3 regions of the Streptomyces sp. NPDC036764 genome follow, and region 1 is predicted to be linked to each of the others. Evidence: predicted binding sites of a transcription regulator. Region 1 holds the regulator's gene; each other region holds the start of a gene.
The links. Region 1 encodes HrcA, which represses chaperone genes, less so after heat shock. Its sites were predicted from a motif close to TTNGCACTCNGNNNNNCNGAGTGCNAA; they were not measured.
Positions count from the first base shown of each region.

Region 2: the regulator HrcA is predicted to act here: its motif matches at 4,992-5,018, upstream of groL (chaperonin GroEL).
Region 3: the regulator HrcA is predicted to act here: its motif matches at 4,578-4,604, upstream of groES (co-chaperone GroES).

Region 1 is NZ_JBVJPT010000009.1:110,140-117,234, reverse strand. Features, by position in the region: gene ACZ69Q_RS29100 (SpoIIE family protein phosphatase) at 1-1,424, shown strand, start outside; gene hemW (radical SAM family heme chaperone HemW) at 1,468-2,700, shown strand; gene ACZ69Q_RS29090 (DUF3097 domain-containing protein) at 2,733-3,542, opposite strand; gene ACZ69Q_RS29085 (MBL fold metallo-hydrolase) at 3,574-4,317, opposite strand; gene hrcA (heat-inducible transcriptional repressor HrcA) at 4,483-5,499, shown strand; gene dnaJ (molecular chaperone DnaJ) at 5,500-6,636, shown strand; gene ACZ69Q_RS29070 (nitronate monooxygenase) at 6,807-7,095, shown strand, end outside.
Region 2 is NZ_JBVJPT010000008.1:149,256-156,350, forward strand. Features, by position in the region: gene ACZ69Q_RS27550 (alpha,alpha-trehalose-phosphate synthase (UDP-forming)) at 1-1,272, opposite strand, end outside; gene ACZ69Q_RS27555 (glucosyl-3-phosphoglycerate synthase) at 1,368-2,312, opposite strand; SAM riboswitch class I at 2,460-2,629, shown strand; gene thrC (threonine synthase) at 2,648-3,931, shown strand; gene ACZ69Q_RS27565 (MoaD/ThiS family protein) at 3,928-4,203, shown strand; gene ACZ69Q_RS27570 (cold-shock protein) at 4,646-4,852, shown strand; gene groL (chaperonin GroEL) at 5,181-6,803, shown strand.
Region 3 is NZ_JBVJPT010000019.1:114,823-121,917, reverse strand. Features, by position in the region: gene ACZ69Q_RS41715 (MOSC domain-containing protein) at 1-612, shown strand, start outside; gene ACZ69Q_RS41710 (SDR family NAD(P)-dependent oxidoreductase) at 758-1,531, shown strand; gene ACZ69Q_RS41705 (ester cyclase) at 1,616-2,308, shown strand; gene groL (chaperonin GroEL) at 2,379-4,004, opposite strand; gene groES (co-chaperone GroES) at 4,123-4,431, opposite strand; gene ACZ69Q_RS41690 (polysaccharide deacetylase family protein) at 4,787-5,617, opposite strand; gene ACZ69Q_RS41685 (polysaccharide deacetylase family protein) at 5,614-6,621, opposite strand; gene ACZ69Q_RS41680 (THUMP-like domain-containing protein) at 6,881-7,095, shown strand, end outside.

The sequences.
Region 1 (7,095 bases):
CGTACGCCGAAGAGCGCGCGCTGGAGCGCGGGCTGCGCGTCGCCGAGATCCTCGCCCCTGAGCCCCAGCGCGCCGAGCGGGAGCGGGACTGGCTCAACCGGGGCGCCCTGTCCTTCCTCGCCGAGGCCTCCGACCTGCTCGCCGGGCAGCTCGACGAGAACCTCGTCGCCGCGCTCGCCGGCCAGTTGATCGTGCCGCGGCTGGCGGACTGGTGCGCGGTGTGGCTGGAGGACGAGGTCGCCGGGCGCTGGGGCTACGCCCGCTCCGGCGAGGCGGACAGCGGGGGAGGCTGGGCGGTGGACGGCATCGCCGGGACCGGGCCCCGGCTCGCCCGGGTCTGGCACGGCTCCGAGAACCTCATCGAGGAACTGCGGCGCGCCCTGGACAAGGAGCCGCCGCTGCCGCCGGACAACCACCGCACCGGGCCCGTCCCCTATCCCTGGCCCGGCGACGCGCTCGGCCGGCGCCAGTCGCACGGCACCGCGCTCGCGTACCGCCTGATCGCCGGCGGCCACCCGCTGGGCACCCTGGTCATCGGGCGGGCCGACCTCGTGCGCTTCCCCGACGAGGTCACCGGGCTGGTGGAGGACCTCAGCCGCCGGGTCGCCCTCGCCATCGGCGCGGCCCGCCAATACGCCCGCCAGGCCACCATCAGCCGGGTCCTGCAGCGCGGACTGCTGCCCGGCGCCGTCGCGGAGATCCCGGGGGTGGCCAGCGCCCTCGTCTACGAACCGTGTGACAAGGGCGGTCCGAGCGGCGACTTCTACGACCTCTTCCCGGCCCGCGACGGCCGCTGGTGCTTCGCCATCGGCGACGTCCAGGGCAAGGGCCCCGAGGCGGCCGTCGTGATCGGCATCGCACGGCCCTGGCTGCGGCTCCTCGCCCGCGAGGGCTACCGCGTCTCCGACGTCCTGGACCGCCTCAACCAGCTCCTCCTCGACGACGCCACGGAGGCCGCCGACGCCGCCGCCCGCGCCCTCGTCGGCCCGGCAGCGCCCGGCGACGGCCCGCAGACGCGCTTCCTGTCCCTCCTCTACGGCGAGCTCACCCCCTTCGACGGCGGCATCCGCTGCACCCTCGCCTCCGCCGGCCACCCGCTGCCCCTTCTGCTCGGCGCTGACGGCGAGGTCCACACCGCCGCGCAGCCACAGACCCTCCTCGGGGTCGTCGAGGACGCCACGTACACCAGCGAGACCTTCGAGCTGCGCTCCGGCGACACCCTGCTGTGCGTGACCGACGGGGTGACGGAGCGGCGCAGCGGCCCCCGCCAGTTCGACGACGGCGACGGCCTCGCGACCGCGCTCGCCGGGTGCGCGGGCCTGAACGCCGAGCTGATCGCGGAACGGATCCGCCGGCTGGTGCACGAGTTCGGCGGCCGCCCGCCGGAGGACGACCTGGCGCTGCTGGTGCTCCAGGCCGAGTGACCGGCGGGAGGGGACACCGGCGGAGTACGGGACAATGGAACCCATGCCCTCCGCACTCCCCGACGGCGAGCCCGTTCCCGACGACGGCGCGCTGCCCGCCTCCGCACTGACCGGGACCGCCGACCGCCCCCTCGGCTTCTATCTGCACGTCCCGTACTGCGCGACCCGCTGCGGCTACTGCGACTTCAACACCTACACCGCGACCGAGCTGCGCGGCACGGGCGGAGTGCTGGCATCCCGCGACAACTACGCCGAGACCCTCGTCGACGAGATCCGCCTGGCCCGCAAGGTCCTCGGCGACGACCAGCGCGAGGTCCGCACGGTCTTCGTCGGCGGCGGTACGCCCACCCTGCTGGCCGCCGCTGATCTCGTACGGATGCTGGGGGCGATCCGCGACGAGTTCGGCCTGGCGCCGGACGCGGAGATCACGACGGAGGCGAACCCGGAGTCGGTGGACCCGGCATATCTCGCCACGCTCCGCGAGGGCGGCTTCAACCGGATCTCCTTCGGCATGCAGAGCGCGAAGCAGCACGTGCTGAAGATCCTCGACCGCACCCACACCCCCGGCCGCCCCGAGGCCTGCGTGGCGGAAGCCCGCGCGGCCGGCTTCGAGCACGTCAACCTCGACCTGATCTACGGCACCCCCGGCGAGTCCGACGACGACTGGCGGGCCTCGCTGGAGGCGGCGCTCGGCGCCGGACCGGACCATGTGTCGGCGTACGCCCTGATCGTCGAGGAGGGCACCCAGCTCGCCCGCCGCATCCGCCGGGGCGAGGTCCCGATGACGGACGACGACGTGCACGCGGACCGGTACCTGATCGCCGAGGAGACCTTCAAGGCGGCCGGTTTCGACTGGTACGAGGTCTCCAACTGGGCCACCTCCGAGGCCGCCCGCTGCCTGCACAACGAGCTGTACTGGCGCGGCGCCGACTGGTGGGGCGCGGGCCCCGGAGCCCACTCGCACGTCGGCGGGGTGCGCTGGTGGAACGTCAAGCATCCGGGAGCGTACGCGGCGGCGCTGGCGGCGGGGCGCTCACCGGGCGCGGGACGCGAGCTGCTGTCCGAGGAGGACCGCCGCGTCGAGCGCATCCTGCTGGAGCTGCGGCTGCGCGAGGGCGTGCCCCTGGCACTGCTGCGGGAGGAGGGCCTGCGGGCGTCCCGCCGAGCCCTGTCGGACGGGCTCCTGGACCAGGGGCCGTACGACGAGGGGCGAGCGGTGCTGACGCTGCGGGGGCGGCTGCTGGCGGACGCGGTGGTGCGGGACGTGGTGGACTGAGCGGGCGCACCCGGTCGGCCCGGTGGCGGGTCCTAGGCCGGTGTCGTGACGAAGTCGATCAGTTCCTCCACCCGCCCCAGCAACTCCGGCTCCAGGTCCCGGTAGGACCCCACCCGCTTCAGGATCGCCTGCCACACCGCCCCGGTGTTCTCCGGCGGCCATCCCATGGCCCGGCACACCCCGGTCTTCCAGTCCTGCCCGTGCGGGACCCGGGGCCACGCCTCGATCCCGAGGGCCGAGGGCTTCACCGCCTCCCAGATGTCGATGTACGGGTGGCCCACCACCAGGGCGTGCTCGCTCGTCACCGACTCGGCGATGCGCCACTCCTTGGTGCCGGGCAGCAGGTGGTCCACCAGGACTCCCAGCCGCGCGTCCGGGCCGGGTGCGAATTCGGTCACGATCGACGGCAGGTCGTCGACGCCCTCCAGGTACTCCACGACCACGCCCTCGATGCGCAGGTCGTCGCCCCACACCTTCTCGACCAGCTCGGCGTCGTGGCGGCCCTCGACGTAGATACGGCCGGCGCGGGCGACGCGGGCGCGGGCGCCGGGGACGGCCACCGAACCGGATGCCGTACGGGTGGGGCGTACCGGGGCCGCGCCGGTCGGCCGGACGAGCGTCACCGCCTTGCCCTCCAGCAGGAACCCGCGCGGCTCCAGCGGGAACACCCGGTGCTTGCCGAAGCGGTCCTCCAGGGTCACCGTGCCCGCCTCGCAGCGGATCACCGCGCCGCAGAAACCCGTGCCGGGCTCCTCGACCACCAGGCCGGGTTCCGCCGGGACCTCGGGGACGGGTCTGGGCTTCTTCCAGGGCGGGGTCAGGTCGGCGGAGTACTGGCGCATTCGGATGACGATAGGAGAAGCACCCCCACGGTCACTGCGACACGCCGAATCTGGATGCCAGCTCGTCTCGCTGCCGCCGCACGAACTCCGCGTCCACCACCGCTCCGTGACCGGGTACGTACAGAGCGTCCTCGCCGCCCAGGGCGAGCAGCCGGTCCAGGGCGGCCGGCCACTGCGACGGAACGGCGTCGCGGCCGGCCTGGGGCTCGCCCGACTCCTCCACCAGATCGCCGCAGAAGACCACCTCCCGATCACCGGAGACCTCGCCCGGCACGAGCACCGCCAGGTCGTGGGCGGTGTGGGCGGGACCCACGTTCGCCAGCAGCACCCCGCGGCCACCGCCCAGGTCGAGCGTCCACTCGCCGCTGACCTGGTGGTGGGGGCGGATCAGCGCGTCCACCGCCTCCTCCGCCGCGGCCGGATCCAGTCCGTTGCCCACCGCGTCGGCACGCAGCTCCTCGTGCGCCTGCCGGCCGTCGAGCACCGTGTCCATGCCGACCGGGCCGTAGACCTCCGTGCCCGCGAACGCCGCCGCACCGAAGACATGGTCGAAGTGGGGATGGGTCAGCGCGAGATGGGTCACACGGTGACCGGCGAGCCACTGCGCCTGCGTACGCAACCGCACGCCCTCCGCGAGGCTCGACCCGGCGTCGACGATCAGCGCGGTGCCGTCCCCCACGACCAGCCCCGCCGTGCAGTCCCACACCGGAAGCCGGCACCGGCCCACCCCGGACGCCAGCCGCTCCCACCCCAGCTCTTCCCAAGTCACCGTCATACGGCGACGCTAGCCAAGACACCACCGCCGAGCACGGCGGACTTGGCCCGGCCTTGCCCGGGGTGTACCCCACCGCCGTACACTGGGCCGGGGACGGCTGGCACTCGGACGGACAGAGTGCCAGGAAAGATGCCAAGGGGAACGACTTCTGGAGGTGTGCGCGAGATGCTGAGCGAACGACGGCTCCAGGTGCTGCGCGCCATCGTCCAGGACTACGTCGGGACGGAGGAGCCGGTCGGCTCCAAGGCGCTCACCGAGCGGCACAACCTCGGCGTCTCCCCGGCGACCGTGCGCAACGACATGGCGGCCCTGGAGGACGAGGGCTTCATCGCGCAGCCGCACACCAGTGCCGGGCGCATCCCCACCGACAAGGGCTACCGGCTGTTCGTCGACAAACTCGCCGGCGTCAAGCCGATGACCCCGCCCGAGCGGCGCGCCATCCAGAACTTCCTCGACGGCGCCGTCGACCTCGACGACGTGGTGGCCCGGACCGTACGGCTGCTCGCGCAGCTCACCCGGCAGGTCGCCGTCGTGCAGTACCCGTCGCTGACCCGGTCCACCGTCCGGCATGTCGAGCTGCTCTCGCTCGCCCCCGCGCGGGTGATGCTCGTGCTGATCACGGACACCGGTCGGGTCGAGCAGCGGATGATCGACTGCCCGGCACCGTTCGGCGAGACCTCGCTCGCGGATCTGCGGGCGCGGCTGAACAGCAAGGTCGCGGGGCGGCGCTTCAGCGATGTGCCGAGGCTCGTCGAGGACCTCCCCGAGGCCTTCGACATCGAGGACCGCGGCACCGTCTCGACCGTGCTCTCCACCCTCCTGGAGACGCTCGTCGAGGAGAACGAGGAGCGGCTGATGATCGGCGGCACCGCCAATCTCACCCGCTTCGGGCATGACTTCCCCCTCACCATCCGACCGGTCCTGGAGGCGCTGGAGGAGCAGGTCGTGCTCCTCAAGTTGCTTGGCGAGGCCGGGGATTCGGGCATGACCGTGCGCATCGGGCACGAGAACGCCTATGAGGGACTCAACTCCACGTCTGTCGTGTCGGTGGGCTACGGTTCGGGCGGCGAGGCAGTCGCCAAGCTCGGCGTGGTCGGACCGACCCGCATGGATTACCCGGGAACGATGGGAGCGGTACGCGCAGTGGCACGTTACGTCGGACAGATCCTGGCGGAGTCGTAAGTGGCCACGGACTACTACGCCGTGCTCGGCGTGCGTCGCGACGCGTCGCAGGAAGAGATCAAGAAGGCCTTCCGGCGGCTCGCCCGCGAGCTGCACCCGGACGTCAACCCTGATCCGAAGACCCAAGAGCGGTTCAAGGAGATCAACGCCGCTTACGAGGTGCTGTCGGACCCGCAGAAGAAGCAGGTCTACGACCTCGGCGGCGACCCGCTGTCCCAGGCGGGCGGCGCGGGTGCGGGCGGCTTCGGCGCCGGCGGCTTCGGAAACTTCTCGGACATCATGGACGCGTTCTTCGGTACGGCGTCCCAGCGCGGTCCGCGCTCGCGCACCCGGCGCGGCCAGGACGCGATGATCCGGCTGGAGGTCGAGCTCGACGAGGCGGCCTTCGGTACGACGAAGGACATCCAGGTCGACACGGCCGTCGTCTGCAACACCTGTAACGGTGAAGGGGCCGCACCCGGCACCTCCGCCCAGACATGTGACATGTGCCGCGGCCGCGGTGAGGTGTCGCAGGTGACGCGGTCCTTCCTGGGCCAGGTCATGACGTCGCGGCCGTGTCCGCAGTGCCAGGGCTTCGGCACCGTCGTCCCGACGCCGTGCCCCGAGTGCGCGGGCGACGGCCGCGTACGGTCCCGGCGCACCCTCACGGTCAAGATCCCCGCAGGTGTCGACAACGGCACCCGGATCCAGCTCGCCGGCGAGGGCGAGGTCGGGCCGGGTGGCGGTCCGGCCGGTGACCTGTACGTCGAGATCCACGAGCTGCCGCACTCGACCTTCCAGCGGCGCGGCGACGACCTGCACTGCACGGTGACGATCCCGATGACGGCGGCGTGCCTCGGCACGAAGGTGCCGCTGGAGACGCTGGACGGCATGGAGGAGGTCGACATCCGGCCCGGCACCCAGTCCGGCCAGTCGATCCCGCTGCACGGACGCGGCGTCACGCATCTGCGCGGCGGCGGCCGGGGCGACCTCATCGTGCACGTCGAGGTACAGACCCCGACCAAGCTGGACCCCGAACAGGAACGCCTCCTGCGCGAGCTGGCCAAGCTCCGCGGCGAGGAGCGCCCGCAGGGGCAGTTCCAGCCGGGTCAGCAAGGGCTGTTCTCGCGGCTGAAGGACGCGTTCAACGGTCGCTGACCGGTGCGTGGGGGTTGCGGCTCCGTGGCTGGGGGCCGCCGCCCCCAGACCCCCGCTTCGGCCCTGAACGGGCCTCGTCCTCAAACGCCGGACGGGCTGATTTTCCCCGGCCCGATGCCGGGGCACAGGGCCGATTCGGACTTGTTCGGAGGACGTGACAACATGCCGTCATGTCCTCCGCGCTGACCGGTCTCTTCCCCCATCCGATCGTGCAGGCCCCCATGGCGGGCGGCGTCTCCGTGCCGCACCTCGCCGCCGCCGTGGGCGAGGCCGGCGGGCTGGGGTTTCTCGCCGCCGGGTACAAAACCGCCGACGGGATGTACCAGGAGATCAAGCAACTGCGCGGGCTGACCCAGCGGCCCTTCGGCGTCAACCTGTTCATGCCGCAGCCCGAGTACGCCGACGCCGCGGCCGTGGACGTCTACTCCCATCAGCTCGCCGGTGAGGCCGCCTGGTACG
Region 2 (7,095 bases), on a different contig from region 1:
GGTGATCGCGTCCTCGCCCAGCTCCTCGTGGGCCCCGGCCTCCCGCGACAGCACCAGGGCGCACCCCTCGTCGGAGACGACCGGCACCTCCTTCGCGACCAGGTTCATGCCGTCCCGGATGGGGTTGACGAGCGCCACGTCCGCGAGTCGGTAGGCGGCCAGCGAGCGCGCGAAGTCGTCCTTGACGTGGAGCACGACCGGGGTCCAACCCGGCGTCCCGTACTGCGAGTTGAGCTCGTCCGCCACCCGCTGCACCTCGGCCGTGTAGTCCCGGTACACCGCCAGGTCCTGCCGCGAGGGGTAGGCGAACGCCACGTGCACCACGCGCTCGCGCCACTCGGGGCGGTCGTCGAGGAGCTGCCGGTAGGCGAGCAGACCGCGCACGATGTTCTTCGACAGCTCGGTCCGGTCGACCCGCACGATCGCCCTGCGGGCGGTCCCGTCCGGGGCCGTGCCGATCTCGGCGCGGAGCGCGGTCATCCGCTCCTCCACGTCCGCCCGGTGGGAGCGTTCGCGCAGGAAGTCCGCGTCCGCGCCCAGCCCGTGCACGCCGATCCGCGTGCCCCCGAGCCCGTCGGCGAACCGGGCGGCGCAGCACGCCTCGAACGCGTCCGCCCACCGCCGGGTCAAAAAACCCAGCCGGTCCGCGCCCAGCATCCCGCGCAGCACCTGATCGGCGATGTCGTCGGGCAGCATCCCGAAGTACTCGGGCGGCGCCCACGGCGTGTGCGAGAAGTGGCCGATCCTGAGGTCGGGGCGCAGCTCACGGAGCATCCCCGGCACCAGCGTCAGGTGATAGTCCTGCACCAGCACCGCCGCCCCCGGCGCCGCCTGCCCGGCCAGCGCCTCGGCGAAGGCGCGGTTGTAGGTCACGTACGAGGTCCACTGGCGCCGGAACTCCGCGTCGAAGACCGGCTCCAGCGGCGTCTGATAGAGCATGTGGTGGACGAACCACAGCACCGAGTTCGCGATGCCGTTGTACGCGTCCGCGTGCACGTCGGCCGGGATGTCCAGCATCAGCACGCCGTCCTCGCCGACCCCGCGCCGCACCGCCTCCCGGTCCCCGTCGGACAGCGCCGAGCACACCCACAGCGCGCCCGCGTCCGGCCCGATCGCCGACAGCCCGGAGACGACTCCGCCGCCGCCGCGCTTGGAGTTCAGCGAGCCGTCGTCGCCCACCGCGTACGAGACCGGGCCGCGGTTCGACGCGACCAGCACCTTGGCAGCACCCGGCGCACCCGGCCCATCCTGCGCATCCTGCGTGGAAGCCATAAGCCTCAACCTAGCCCTCCCCGGAAACGCTCAAACGTGCGGTTCCGCTCAGTGGGGGGCTCTTGTACGCCCTGTATACGGCCGGATTCCGGCGTTTACGCGACCTTCCGCGTCGCGTACTCGGCGATCTCCACCATCGGCGGCCGTTCCTCGGTGTCCACGGAGTACGTACGCGGCTCGAAACCGTCCTCGCCGCGCTCGAACTGGGTCAGCGACGGCCGCACCAGATGCCCGCGGGCCAGCCGCAACTGGGCCGTGCGGTAGATCGCGGCGGACATCCGGCCGAGCGCCTGCCCGTCCTGGTGCCGGTGCTTGCGCACCCCCACGTCCACCTGGGCGAGCGCGTCGAGCCCGACCAGATGCAGCGCGTCGACCAGCATGCCCAGCTCGATGCCGTACCCGACGGGGAACGGGAGCTGTTCCAGCAGGCTGCGGCGGGCCGCGTACTCGCCGCCGAGCGGCTGCACGAAACCGGCGAGCTGCGGCCAGTGCATGTTCAGCAGCGGGCGCGCCATCAGCTCCGTGACCCGGCCGCCCTGCCCGGCGGCACCGCCGAGCGGACGGTCGTACATCGCCTTGACCAGGTCCACGCCGGGGTCGGTGAGCAGCGGGCCGACGATCCCGGAGACGAAGTCGGAGGAGAACTCCTTCAGATCGGCGTCGATGAAGCAGACGACGTCGCCGGTCGTGACGAGCAGCGAGCGCCACAGCACCTCGCCCTTGCCGGGCACGGCCGGGACGCGCGGGAGGATCTCGTCCCGGTGCACCACCCGGGCGCCCGCGGCTGCGGCCACCTCGGAGGTGCGGTCGGTGGAGCCGGAGTCGACGACGACGATCTCGTCGACCAGCGGAACCTGCCGCACGAGGTCATGGGCGATGATCGAGACGATGTCGCCGACCGTCTCCTCCTCGTTGAGCGCGGGCAGCACGACGGAGACCGACTGGCCCGTGCGCTGTTTGGCGGCCAGGATGTGATGCAGCGGGCGATCGGTAACGGACCAGGAGCGGCGGCTCAGCCAGCGCTCGACTTCTTCCAGCACGGTCGGCGGCTCCTCACTGTCGGAACGTTTGTGATCCATCTCGCGGTTCGGACGGCTATCTCAACTGTCCTGGCGTTCGGTTACAGTCTTGAACAACGCGGGTGACCATCGCATGTCCGAGGTCAACCGTCGTCCACAACCGAATACCGCTCATCCAGAGGGGCAGAGGGATACGGCCCGATGAAGCCCCGGCAACCCTCCAGTCGGTTCTCGTAGATCAGCGTCGATCGTCACAGTTGATCGTCTGCGCGAGGCTCCCGGCTAGGGAAGGTGCCAAATCCGTCTCACGGCGAGATGCGTCGTGAGGAAGATGAGGAGAAAGGGCCTCGCCTCACATGGCTGCGCAGACTGTTGCAAGCACCACCGAATCCACCGTAGACCTCGGCCCCGCCGCGGCGCTCTCCTGCCGCGAGTGCGGCCACCGGGTACCGCTCGGCCCGGTCTTCGCGTGCGAGGAGTGTTTCGGCCCGCTGGAGATCGCCTACGACTTCTCGGCCTACGACACCGAGGAGCTCCGCAAGCAGATCGAAGCGGGTCCCGCGAACATCTGGCGTTACGCGCCGCTGCTGCCCGTCCCGGCCGACGTCGCCGACAAGCCGAACCTCAACCCCGGCTGGACCAAGCTCGTCAAGGCCGACAACCTCGCCGGCGAGCTGGGTGTGACCGGCGGCCTGTACATCAAGGACGACTCCGGCAACCCGACGCACTCCTTCAAGGACCGTGTCGTCGCCCAGGCCCTGGAGGCCGCCCGCGCCTTCGGCTTCACCACGCTCTCCTGCTCCTCCACCGGCAACCTGGCCGGCGCGGTGGGTGCCGCGGCCGCCCGCGCCGGCTTCCGCTCGTGCGTGTTCATCCCGCACGACCTGGAGCAGGGCAAGGTCGTCATGGCCGCGATCTACGGCGGCGAGCTCGTCGGCATCGAGGGCAATTACGACGACGTGAACCGTTTCTGCTCCGAGTTGATCGGCGACCCGGCCGGCGAGGGCTGGGGCTTCGTCAACGTCAACCTGCGGCCCTACTACGCCGAGGGCTCCAAGACCCTGGCGTACGAGATCTGCGAGCAGCTCGGCTGGCGGCTCCCGGACCAGTTGGTCGTCCCGATCGCCTCCGGCTCGCAGCTCACGAAGATCGACAAGGGGCTCCAGGAGCTGATCAAGCTCGGGCTCGTCGAGGACCGGCCGTACAAGATCTTCGGTGCGCAGGCCGAGGGCTGCTCGCCGGTGTCGACCGCCTTCAAGGCCGGCCACGACGTGGTCCGCCCCCAGAAGCCGAACACCATCGCCAAGTCGCTGGCCATCGGCAACCCGGCCGACGGCCCGTACGTCCTCGACATCGCGCGCCGCACCGGCGGGTTCGTGGAGGATGTGACGGACGAGCAGGTCGTCGACGCGATCAAGATCCTCGCCCGGACCGAGGGCATCTTCGCGGAGACCGCCGGCGGGGTGACCGTGGGCGTGACGAAGAAGCTGATCGAGAGCGGTGTCCTCGACCCCACGAAGACCACGGTCGTCCTCAACACCGGCGACGGCCTCAAGACCCTCGACGCGGTGGCCGGTACCGGCCTCACCGCCACCATCCGCCCGAACCTGGACTCCTTCCGAGAGGCTGGCCTCGCATGAGCGTGACCGTTCGCATCCCCACCATCCTGCGCACCTACACCGGCGGGCAGGCCGAGGTCGCCGCCGATGGTGCCAACCTCGCCGAGGTCATCGCCGACCTGGAGAAGAACCACACGGGGATCGCCGCCCGGGTGCTGGACGACCAGGGCAAGCTGCGGCGCTTCGTCAATGTCTACGTCAATGACGACGACGTGCGTTTCGAGCAGGGCCTGGAGACGGCGACCCCGGACGGTGCGGGCGTTTCCATCATCCCGGCCGTCGCCGGCGGCTGACAGAATGACCGATCATTACCATCGGTAACACGGGTTACTGAGAGTTCACCGAATTGCCCCCTCCGTGAGAGAAGCGGAGGGGGCAATTCTGTGTGGTTGAGCGAGGTACAGTTGGGGAACGTGCCGCCGATCTCCGAGTCGGTTGCCCTTGATTCTTGCCGTACGCCCGACAAGAAGTAGCCAAAGTGTGCGGGTTTTTTGCGGCTTCTGTTCCTTTTGTCAGGTCCGACTTGACCTGAAGTCAGGGGAATTGTCCCCACATTCCCGACCGGTCGTGCCCGGATTTCTCGTCCGATTGACCTGTTGCAGACGGCAGTTGGGCAGATACATTCAGCCGCGGTCGACGCGTTCCGGCGCACGCCCCCGACCGATGGGGGGTGAGGTCTGACCCGGATCCGCGAAGTGTGGATCTGTGCAAGGGCCAGTAATAGGGGAGTTAGGCATGGCTCAGGGCACCGTCAAGTGGTTCAACGCGGAGAAGGGGTACGGCTTCATCGCGGTCGACGGTGGTGCGGATGTTTTCGTCCACTACAGCGCGATCCAGATGGACGGTTACCGCACCCTGGAGGAAGGCCAGCGGGTCGAATTCGAGATCTCGCAGGGCCAGAAGGGGCCGCAGGCGGACATGGTCCGTCTGGCGACCGGCTGAAGCACGCGTCGACTAACAGCAGCGACGTACTTCTTCGAAGGGCCCGCACCTCCCGGGGTGCGGGCCCTTCGCCGTGCTCAGAACCCGTTCGCGGTCCGTTCGCGCCCGGCGGAGCGCCCCGCCCGATCCCCGAGAGCCGCTTGCACTCGCATGGGTCGAGTGCTAATCATTGCGTTAGCACTCTGAAGGTGAGAGTGACAACGAAGGACCGGGTCGGTGAGGCCCGCAGGCCGGGTGGGGCAAGGAACCACGAGGCCGGCGAGCCGTCCGTCGCGGGCGCGGGCGCGGTCCGAAGGAATCACCCCCAGTCCTGGAGGGACCACTTCACATGGCCAAGATCATCGCGTTCGACGAGGAGGCGCGGCGCGGCCTCGAGCGCGGCATGAACCAGCTCGCGGACGCCGTGAAGGTGACGCTCGGCCCCAAGGGCCGCAACGTCGTCCTCGAGAAGAAGTGGGGCGCCCCCACGATCACCAACGATGGTGTCTCCATCGCCAAGGAGATCGAGCTCGAGGACCCGTACGAGAAGATCGGCGCCGAGCTGGTCAAGGAAGTCGCCAAGAAGACGGACGACGTCGCCGGTGACGGTACGACCACCGCGACCGTTCTCGCCCAGGCCCTGGTCAAGGAGGGCCTGCGCAACGTAGCCGCCGGCGCCAACCCGATGGCCCTCAAGCGCGGTATCGAGCGCGCCGTCGAGGCCGTCTCCGCCGCCCTGCTGGAGCAGGCGAAGGACGTCGAGACCAAGGAGCAGATCGCCTCCACGGCCTCCATCTCCGCCGCCGACACCCAGATCGGCGAGCTCATCGCCGAGGCGATGGACAAGGTCGGCAAGGAAGGCGTCATCACCGTCGAGGAGTCCCAGACCTTCGGTCTGGAGCTGGAACTCACCGAGGGTATGCGCTTCGACAAGGGCTACATCTCGGCGTACTTCGCCACCGACATGGAGCGTATGGAGGCGTCGCTCGACGACCCGTACATCCTGATCGCCAACTCCAAGATCGGCTCCGTCAAGGACCTGCTCCCGCTCCTGGAGAAGGTCATGCAGTCGGGCAAGCCGCTGCTGATCATCGCCGAGGACGTCGAGGGCGAGGCCCTGTCGACCCTGGTCGTCAACAAGATCCGCGGCACCTTCAAGTCCGTCGCCGTCAAGGCCCCGGGCTTCGGTGACCGTCGCAAGGCGATGCTGAACGACATCGCCATCCTCACCGGTGGCGAGGTCATCTCCGAGGAGGTCGGTCTCAAGCTCGAGAACACCTCCCTGGACCTGCTGGGCCGTGCCCGCAAGGTCGTCATCACCAAGGACGAGACCACGATCGTCGACGGTGCCGGTTCTTCGGACCAGGTCGGCGGCCGTGTGAACCAGATCCGCGCCGAGATCGAGAACAGCGACTCGGACTACGACCGCGAGAAGCTCCAGGAGCGCCTGGCGAAGCTCGCGGGCGGCGTGGCCGTCATCAAGGCCGGTGCCGCCACCGAGGTGGAGCTCAAGGAGCGCAAGCACCGCATCGAGGACGCCGTGCGCAACGCCAAGGCGGCCGTCGAGGAGGGCATCGTCGCCGGTGGTGGCGTGGCCCTGCTCCAGGCCTCCGGTGTCTTCGAGAAGCTGGAGCTGGAGGGTGACGAGGCGACCGGCGCTGCCGCCGTCAAGCTCGCCCTTGAGGCCCCGCTGAAGCAGATCGCCGTCAACGCCGGCCTCGAGGGCGGCGTCGTGGTGGAGAAGGTCCGCAACCTCACCCCGGGTCACGGCCTGAACGCCGCGACCGGTGAGTACGTCGACCTGGTCGCCGAGGGCATCATCGACCCGGCGAAGGTGACGCGTTCCGCGCTGCAGAACGCCGCGTCGATCGCCGCGCTGTTCCTCACCACCGAGGCCGTCATCGCCGACAAGCCGGAGAAGGCCGCCGCGCCTGCCGGTGGCGGCATGCCGGGCGGTGACATGGACTTCTGATCGACCTCGGGGGCCCTGGCCTCCGGTTGATCAACGTCCTTACCGAGGGCGGCACCCCCTGTTGCGACAGGGGGTGCCGCCCTCGGTGTTTCGGCGGCTGCGCGTGGTTCGTGGTTGCTCGCGCAGTTCCCCGCGCCGCTAAGGGGCGCGGGGAACTGCGCGACCAGCCCACACGTACCCGCACCCGCACACGAAACAGAACCCCCTCCTGGGAATGCGCGACCTCACACCCGTCGTTGCTTAATGTGGTGCAACAATGCGTACGCACATACCGCTCGGTATAAACAGAACC
Region 3 (7,095 bases), on a different contig from region 1:
CCCGAAGGCGTGACCGGGATCGACAAGCGGCCGGTGCAGGGGCCGGTGCGGGTGGCGGCGCCCGGGCCCAAGGGGACCGCGGGCAGCGGCGTGGCCGGGGACGACGTGTGCAGCCTGCGTCACCACGGCGGGGACGACCAGGCCGTGTACGCGGTCGCGCGCGAGGACCTCGACGACTGGGAGCGCGAGCTGGGGCGCCCGCTGGCGAACGGCGTCTTCGGCGAGAACCTCACGACTTCGGGCCTGGACGTGTCCCGCGCGCTGATCGGCGAGCGCTGGCGGATCGGGTCCGAGGTTGTGCTGGAGGTCACGAGCGGCCGGATTCCCTGTCGCACCTTCCAGGACCACGTGGGTGAGAAGCAGTGGGTGAAGCGGTTCACGACGAAGGGTGCGCCGGGCGCGTATCTGCGGGTCATCGAGCCGGGCGAGCTCCGGGCGGGCGACACCGTGGAGATCATTCACCGTCCGGGCCATGACGTGACGGTGGCGCTCCAGTTCCGGGCGGTGACGACGGACCGGACGCTGCTGCCGCGACTGCTGGCGGCCGGCGAGGCGCTGCACCCGGAGTCGCTGGAGGCGGCACGGAAGTACGCGGCCCAGCAAGGATCTTGACGGCCCGTCACGGGAGGGCTGCGAACTCGCGCACCCGCGCCCGCTGACGAACTCTCGCGGCAGCGGGTCTTCGCCCGGGTTTCACCGATCGGGAGAGCCCGTGCAGGAAACGGATGCCCGTGGTCCGGGTCACTAATCTTGCGCCATGACAACGGCATTGATTACGGGATCGACCGCAGGTATCGGCGCCGCGTTCGCGCGGCGGCTGGCCTCCGACGGACATGACCTCGTCCTGGTGGCCCGGGACACCAAGCGGCTGCGGGAGCAGGCGACCGAACTGCACGACCGGCACGGCATCGAGGCCGAGGTACTGACCGCCGACCTCGCCGAGGACACCGGCATCGAGGCGGTCGCCGCCCGCCTCGGCGACCGCAAGAACCCCGTCGACCTGCTGATCAACAACGCCGGCTTCGGCAACAAGGGCCGCTACCTCGACGTCTCCATGGCCGACGAGCTGAAGATGCTCAAGGTGCACTGCGAGGCGGTGCTGCGCCTGACGTCGGCGGCGACGGAGGCGATGCGGGAGCGCGGGCGCGGGGGTGTCGTCAACGTCGCGTCGGTCGCCGCCTTCGTACCGCGCGGGACGTACGGCGCGTCCAAGGCGTGGGTCGTGCAGTTCACGCAGGGGGCGGCCCGGGATCTGGCCGGCAGCGGAGTGCGGCTGATGGCGCTGTGCCCCGGGTTCGTGCGCACGGAATTCCATGAGCGGGCCGGCATGGGGACGGACAACATTCCGGGGTGGATGTGGCTGGACGCGGACAAACTGGTGTCCGCGGCACTGGGGGACCTGGCCCGGGGGAAGTCGCTGTCCATTCCGGATCCCCGTTACAAGGCACTCATGGGGGCGGCGAAGTTGGTGCCCCGGGGAATGCTCGGGGGGATCAGTTCCCGCACCGGGCGCAAGTACGGGCCGCAGTAGACGGGCCGACAGGCACAGCCCCCCATCCGCGACGACAATGGAAGTGTCCAGCCGCACCCAGCCCCACCGGGAGGCGACGGCGTCATGACCTTCGTGCAGCTCATCGATTGCAGGACCAGCCGGTTCGACGAGATGAACGGGCTGATGGACAGGTGGGTCGAGCAGACCAAGGGGAAACGGACGGCGACACACGACGTCATCGGGAAGGACCGCTCCGACTCGGGGCACTTCATCGAGATCGTGGAGTTCGCTTCGTACGAGGACGCGATGCGGAACTCGAACCTCCCCGAGACCGATCGGATCTTCCAGGAGATGGTCGCGCTCTGCGACGAGACGCCGACGTTCACCGATCTCGACGTGGTGCGGGACGAGCAGCTCAATGTGCTGGCCGCGCGTAGCTTCTTCGAGGACATGGGGAGGATGGCGCCGGAGGCCATCGGGAACCATCTCACCGACGACTACGTGGACAACGATCCGTCGTATCCGGAGCCGGTGCGCGGCGTCGGCGGGATCCAGGAGCAGTACGCCGGGTGGCGCGCCGCCTTCGACTTCGCCTTTCGGATCGACGACCAGATGGCCCAGGGCGACCAGGTGTGCACGCGCTGGACGTGGAGCGCCCGGCACACGGGTGAGTTCCTGGGGATCCCGGCGACCGGGCAGGACGTGACCATGCAGGGCATGACCTGGCAGCGGTTGCGGGACGGCAGGATCTGCGAGAGCCACTGGCTGTACGACCGGGCCGGGCTGCTGGAGCAGCTAGGGGTACTCGGTCAGTGAAGCCCGCGAAGGGGAAAGCCCCGGTCCCGCGCGTATGTGCGGGACCGGGGCCTTCTACGAGCGTCTGAGCTCAGTGGGCGTGTCCGTGGCCGTGGCCACCGGCAGCCGGCTCTTCCTCTTCCTTCTTCTCGACGACCAGGGTCTCGGTCGTCAGGAGCAGGGAGGCGATGGAGGCGGCGTTCTCCAGGGCGGAGCGGGTGACCTTGACCGGGTCGATGACGCCGGCCTTGACCAGGTCGCCGTACTCGCCGGTCGCGGCGTTGAAGCCCTGGCCCTTGTCGAGCTCGGCGACCTTGGAGGTGATGACGTAACCCTCCAGGCCGGCGTTCTCGGCGATCCAGCGCAGCGGCTCGACGACCGCGCGACGGACGACGGCGACACCGGTGGCCTCGTCGCCGGTCTTGCCCAGACCGCCTTCGAGCACCTTCGCGGCGTGCACCAGCGCGGAGCCACCACCGGAGACGATGCCCTCCTCGACCGCGGCGCGGGTCGCGGAGATGGCGTCCTCCAGACGGTGCTTCTTCTCCTTCAGCTCCACCTCGGTGGCGGCGCCGACCTTGATCACGCACACGCCGCCGGCCAGCTTCGCGAGGCGCTCCTGGAGCTTCTCGCGGTCCCAGTCGGAGTCGGTGTTCTCGATCTCGGCCTTGATCTGGCCGACGCGGCCCGTGACGTCCGCGGAGTCGCCGGCGCCGTCGACGACCGTGGTGTCGTCCTTGGTGACGGTGACGCGGCGGGCGCTGCCGAGCACGTCCAGGTCGGCCTGGTCGAGCTTGAGGCCGACCTCCTCGGAGATGACCGTGGCGCCGGTGAGGACCGCGAGGTCCTGCAGCATCGCCTTGCGGCGGTCACCGAAGCCGGGGGCCTTGACCGCGACCGCGTTGAAGGTGCCGCGGATCTTGTTGACGACCAGGGTCGACAGGGCCTCGCCGTCGACGTCCTCGGCGATGATCAGCAGCGGCTTGGAGCCACCCGACTGGATGACCTTCTCCAGCAGCGGCAGCAGGTCCTGGATGGAGGAGATCTTGCCCTGGTTGATGAGGATGTACGGGTCCTCCAGGACGGCCTCCATGCGCTCCTGGTCCGTCACGAAGTACGGCGACAGGTAGCCCTTGTCGAAGGCCATGCCCTCGGTGAAGTCCAGCTCCAGACCGAAGGTGTTGGACTCCTCGACGGTGATGACACCGTCCTTGCCGACCTTGTCCATCGCCTCGGCGATGAGCTCGCCGACCTGGCTGTCCTGGGCGGACAGGCCGGCCACGGCAGCGATGTCGGACTTCTCGTCGATCGGGCGGGCGGTCGCGAGGAGCTCCTCGGAGATCGCGGCCACGGCCGCGTCGATGCCCTTCTTCAGCAGCGCCGGGGAGGCACCCGCGGCGACGTTCCTCAGGCCCTCGCGGACCAGCGCCTGGGCCAGCACGGTGGCGGTGGTGGTGCCGTCGCCAGCGATGTCGTTGGTCTTGGTCGCCACCTCCTTCACGAGCTGGGCGCCGAGGTTCTCGAACGGGTCCTCGATCTCGACCTCACGGGCGATCGTGACACCGTCGTTGGTGATGGTGGGCGCGCCGAACTTCTTGTCGATGACGACGTTGCGGCCCTTGGGGCCGATCGTCACCTTGACCGTGTCGGCAAGCTTGTTGACGCCGCGCTCGAGGGCGCGACGGGCGTCCTCGTCGAACTTCAGGATCTTCGCCATGGGAGCGGTTCAGCCCTCTCGGAAAACGTGGGTGAAACGAACTGCGCCCCTGACGCCCGGCTTCATAAGGTCGCGGGGGCCCGGGGCGCAGCTCACAAGCAAAAGTGCTTGAAGTGAATTACTTCTCGATGATCGCGAGCACGTCGCGAGCCGAGAGGACGAGGTACTCCTCGCCGTTGTACTTCACCTCGGTGCCGCCGTACTTGCTGTACAGCACGATGTCGCCGGTCTTGACGTCGAGCGGCAGGCGCTCGCCGTTCTCGAAGCGGCCCGGGCCCACGGCCAGGACGACGCCCTCCTGGGGCTTCTCCTTGGCGGTGTCCGGGATGACCAGGCCAGAGGCGGTGGTCTGCTCGGCGTCGAGCGGCTGGACCACGATGCGGTCCTCAAGCGGCTTGATGGCAACCTTGGAGCTGGTGGTCGTCACGATCCGACCTCCCCCTTCGGAGATCTCACGGGGTTAACTGTCTGAGGTGGCGACCAGGTGGATCCGTCGTCGCGGGTGCCGGACCTGCCCGTCGCGTTGTTGGCACTCTCCAGTGGGGAGTGCCAGAGCTGAGACTATGACCGCGATTAGCACTCGGTCAAGCGGACTGCTAATTCGCTGCGCTGGCCGAGCCGCGTTCGGGTGACAGGTGCTGTCAGTGGGCGGCGTTGGCGTGGCCGTCTGGGGGCTGCCGCCCCAGACCCCCGCCATCGGCCTGAACGGCCTCGTCCTCAAGCGCCGGACGGGCTGTATTTGCCTGGACCGGCGCCGAAGGCATCCCTCGGACGCCGGGCTCTCAGACGTAGTCCTCCAACCGGCCCACCGTCAGCCCGCGCTTGTGGACCTCCCGCAGCAGGCGTGTCGTCCGCTCCCGCAGGCTCAGCCCGGCCGGCTCACCCGAAGGGACGGACACGATGTCCCCGGCGCGCAACCGGGCGGGCCCCTCGGCGTACGTCAGTCCGCCGTCGCCCTCCATCGCCGCCCGCCACAGCACGACCGCCGTGACACCGCAGTCGGCGGCGGCGCGGAGCGTGGTGGTGTCGTACGTGCCGTAGGGCGGGCGGAAGAGACGGGGGCGGATGCCGAAGCGGGCGCTGAGCTTGTTCTGCTGGCCGCAGATCTCGGCGCGCTGGCCGGCGTACGGCAGGCCGCGCAGGGCGGCGTGGTCGAGGGTGTGGTTCTGGATCGACGCGCCCACCGAGCGCAGGCGCGCGAAGTGGCCGTAACCCGGGCCGACCACGCTGTCGGTGAGGAACATGCTCACGGGCAGCCGCAGCTCACGGACCATGTCGACGAAGCGGGGGTCCTTCTCGGCGCCGTCGTCGTAGGTGAGGAAGACGACCCGGTCGCGGGTGGGTACGTGATGCACGACGGGCAGCCGGTCGCCGGCCGGGCGCGGCGGCTTGCGGACGGGCGGGGACGGGGGCGCGGACAGCGGGGCGCTCAAGCCCCAGCGGCGGTACGGCTGTTCCGTGTGCGTGGGGTTCTTCGCCGAGCGTGGCGACCGCTCGGCCGATCCTCCGCGGGGGTCGGCCGGACCGGCCGGCTGCGCACAGCCCGCGAGCAGGGCGGACGCCAGGACCACCGCCGCGAGGGCCCGCGACCCCGGCGTCCGCGCCGATCTCACAGGTAGTCCTCCAGCCGCGCCACCGCGTACCCCTCGGCCGTCACCTTGTTCAGGAACCGGCGGATCATGTCGGGCATTGTGCCCTTCCAGTCCTCCCGGCCCCGGAAATGACTGAGCACGATGTCACCCGGTCGGATCTTCCGGTCCCACTCGCGGTAGTCCCAGTGGTCGACGAAGACCTCCTCGTTCCACAGCGGGACGTACTCGATGCCGCAGGACTTCGCGGCGCGCAGGCTGTTGCGGTTGTAGTTGCCGAAGGGCGGGCGGAAGAGCAGCGGGCGCTTGCCGTAGTGCTCCTCGATGACCTCCTGCATGCCGCAGATCTCGTGCTGCTGGCGGCGATAGGACAGGGCCGGGAGGTAGGGGTGGTGCAGGGTGTGGTTGTTCAGGACCACGCCGCTGCGCTGCATCCGCCTGAAGTAGCCGTAGTCGTCCTTGATCAGGTAGTTGCTGAGGAAGGCGGTGTACGGCACCTGGAGGTCGCTCATCATCCGCAGGAACGTCGGGTCCTTCTCGGCGCCGTCGTCGATGGTGAGGAAGACGACCCGCTGTTTGGTCGGGACGGTCGTGAAGACCGGTGGCAGGCCAAGCTCCTCGTGTCCGTCGACCTCGAAGCCTTCGCGGGTGGTGATCTTCGGCTTCTGGGCGGGGGGTGGCGGGGGCGTGAGCGGGACGCCGTCCAGGCGCCAGCGGCGGGCGGCGGCGATGCGCGAGGTGCGGGCCTCCTGGGCCGACTGGAACTTCTTGGCCTGCGGGTTCGCACTGGTGGCCGGGGGCGGCGACTTGAGCGGCCGCCGGCTCGGCGTGGAGCCCGCGGCCTCGGATCCGTCTCCCGGCCCGGACACCCCTTCCGGACCTGACGCGCCTCCTGCCCGGGGTACGGCTCCGGCCCCGGATCCGCCGGGCTGCGCACAGCCGGAGGCGATGGCGGCCGCGACGAGCACGGCGATGGCGCCGCGGGCGCGCGCATGCCGGGCCGTCCGCCGACGGCGCCCTACGACCATCGCCCCATTTCCGGCGCTTTTGTCATTTTGTACTACTAGTCGCATGGAGCCGGATCCTGGCAGGCTCCCGCCCCGAACCCGGGCCGACACCGCCGCAGCCGACGGACCATCCACCGACTGGCCCACAGCGAGGGCGGTGCGCCGCGTGCCGACGGCCGGTGAGAGTGCGCCGCGCGCCGACAGCCAGTGGGAGTGCGCCGCGCGCCCACCGCCGGTGGGCGGTACGCCACCCCTGCCGCACCTGGCCGACAATGTTCCGGTGAACGACCACCTCGCCTCCCTCTCCCGCCTCCTCACCCCCGAGGGCCGCGCCCTCCTCGACGCCGTCCGTGACACGGACCCGGCCGACGAACTCGCCGTCGCCACCCGGCTGCGCCGCGAGCACCCCGCCGAGCTGGTGTCGGCGGCTCTCGGGCAGGCGCGGCTGCGGCAGCGGGCGGTGGCGAAGTTCGGGGCGGCGGACGCGGGGCGGAT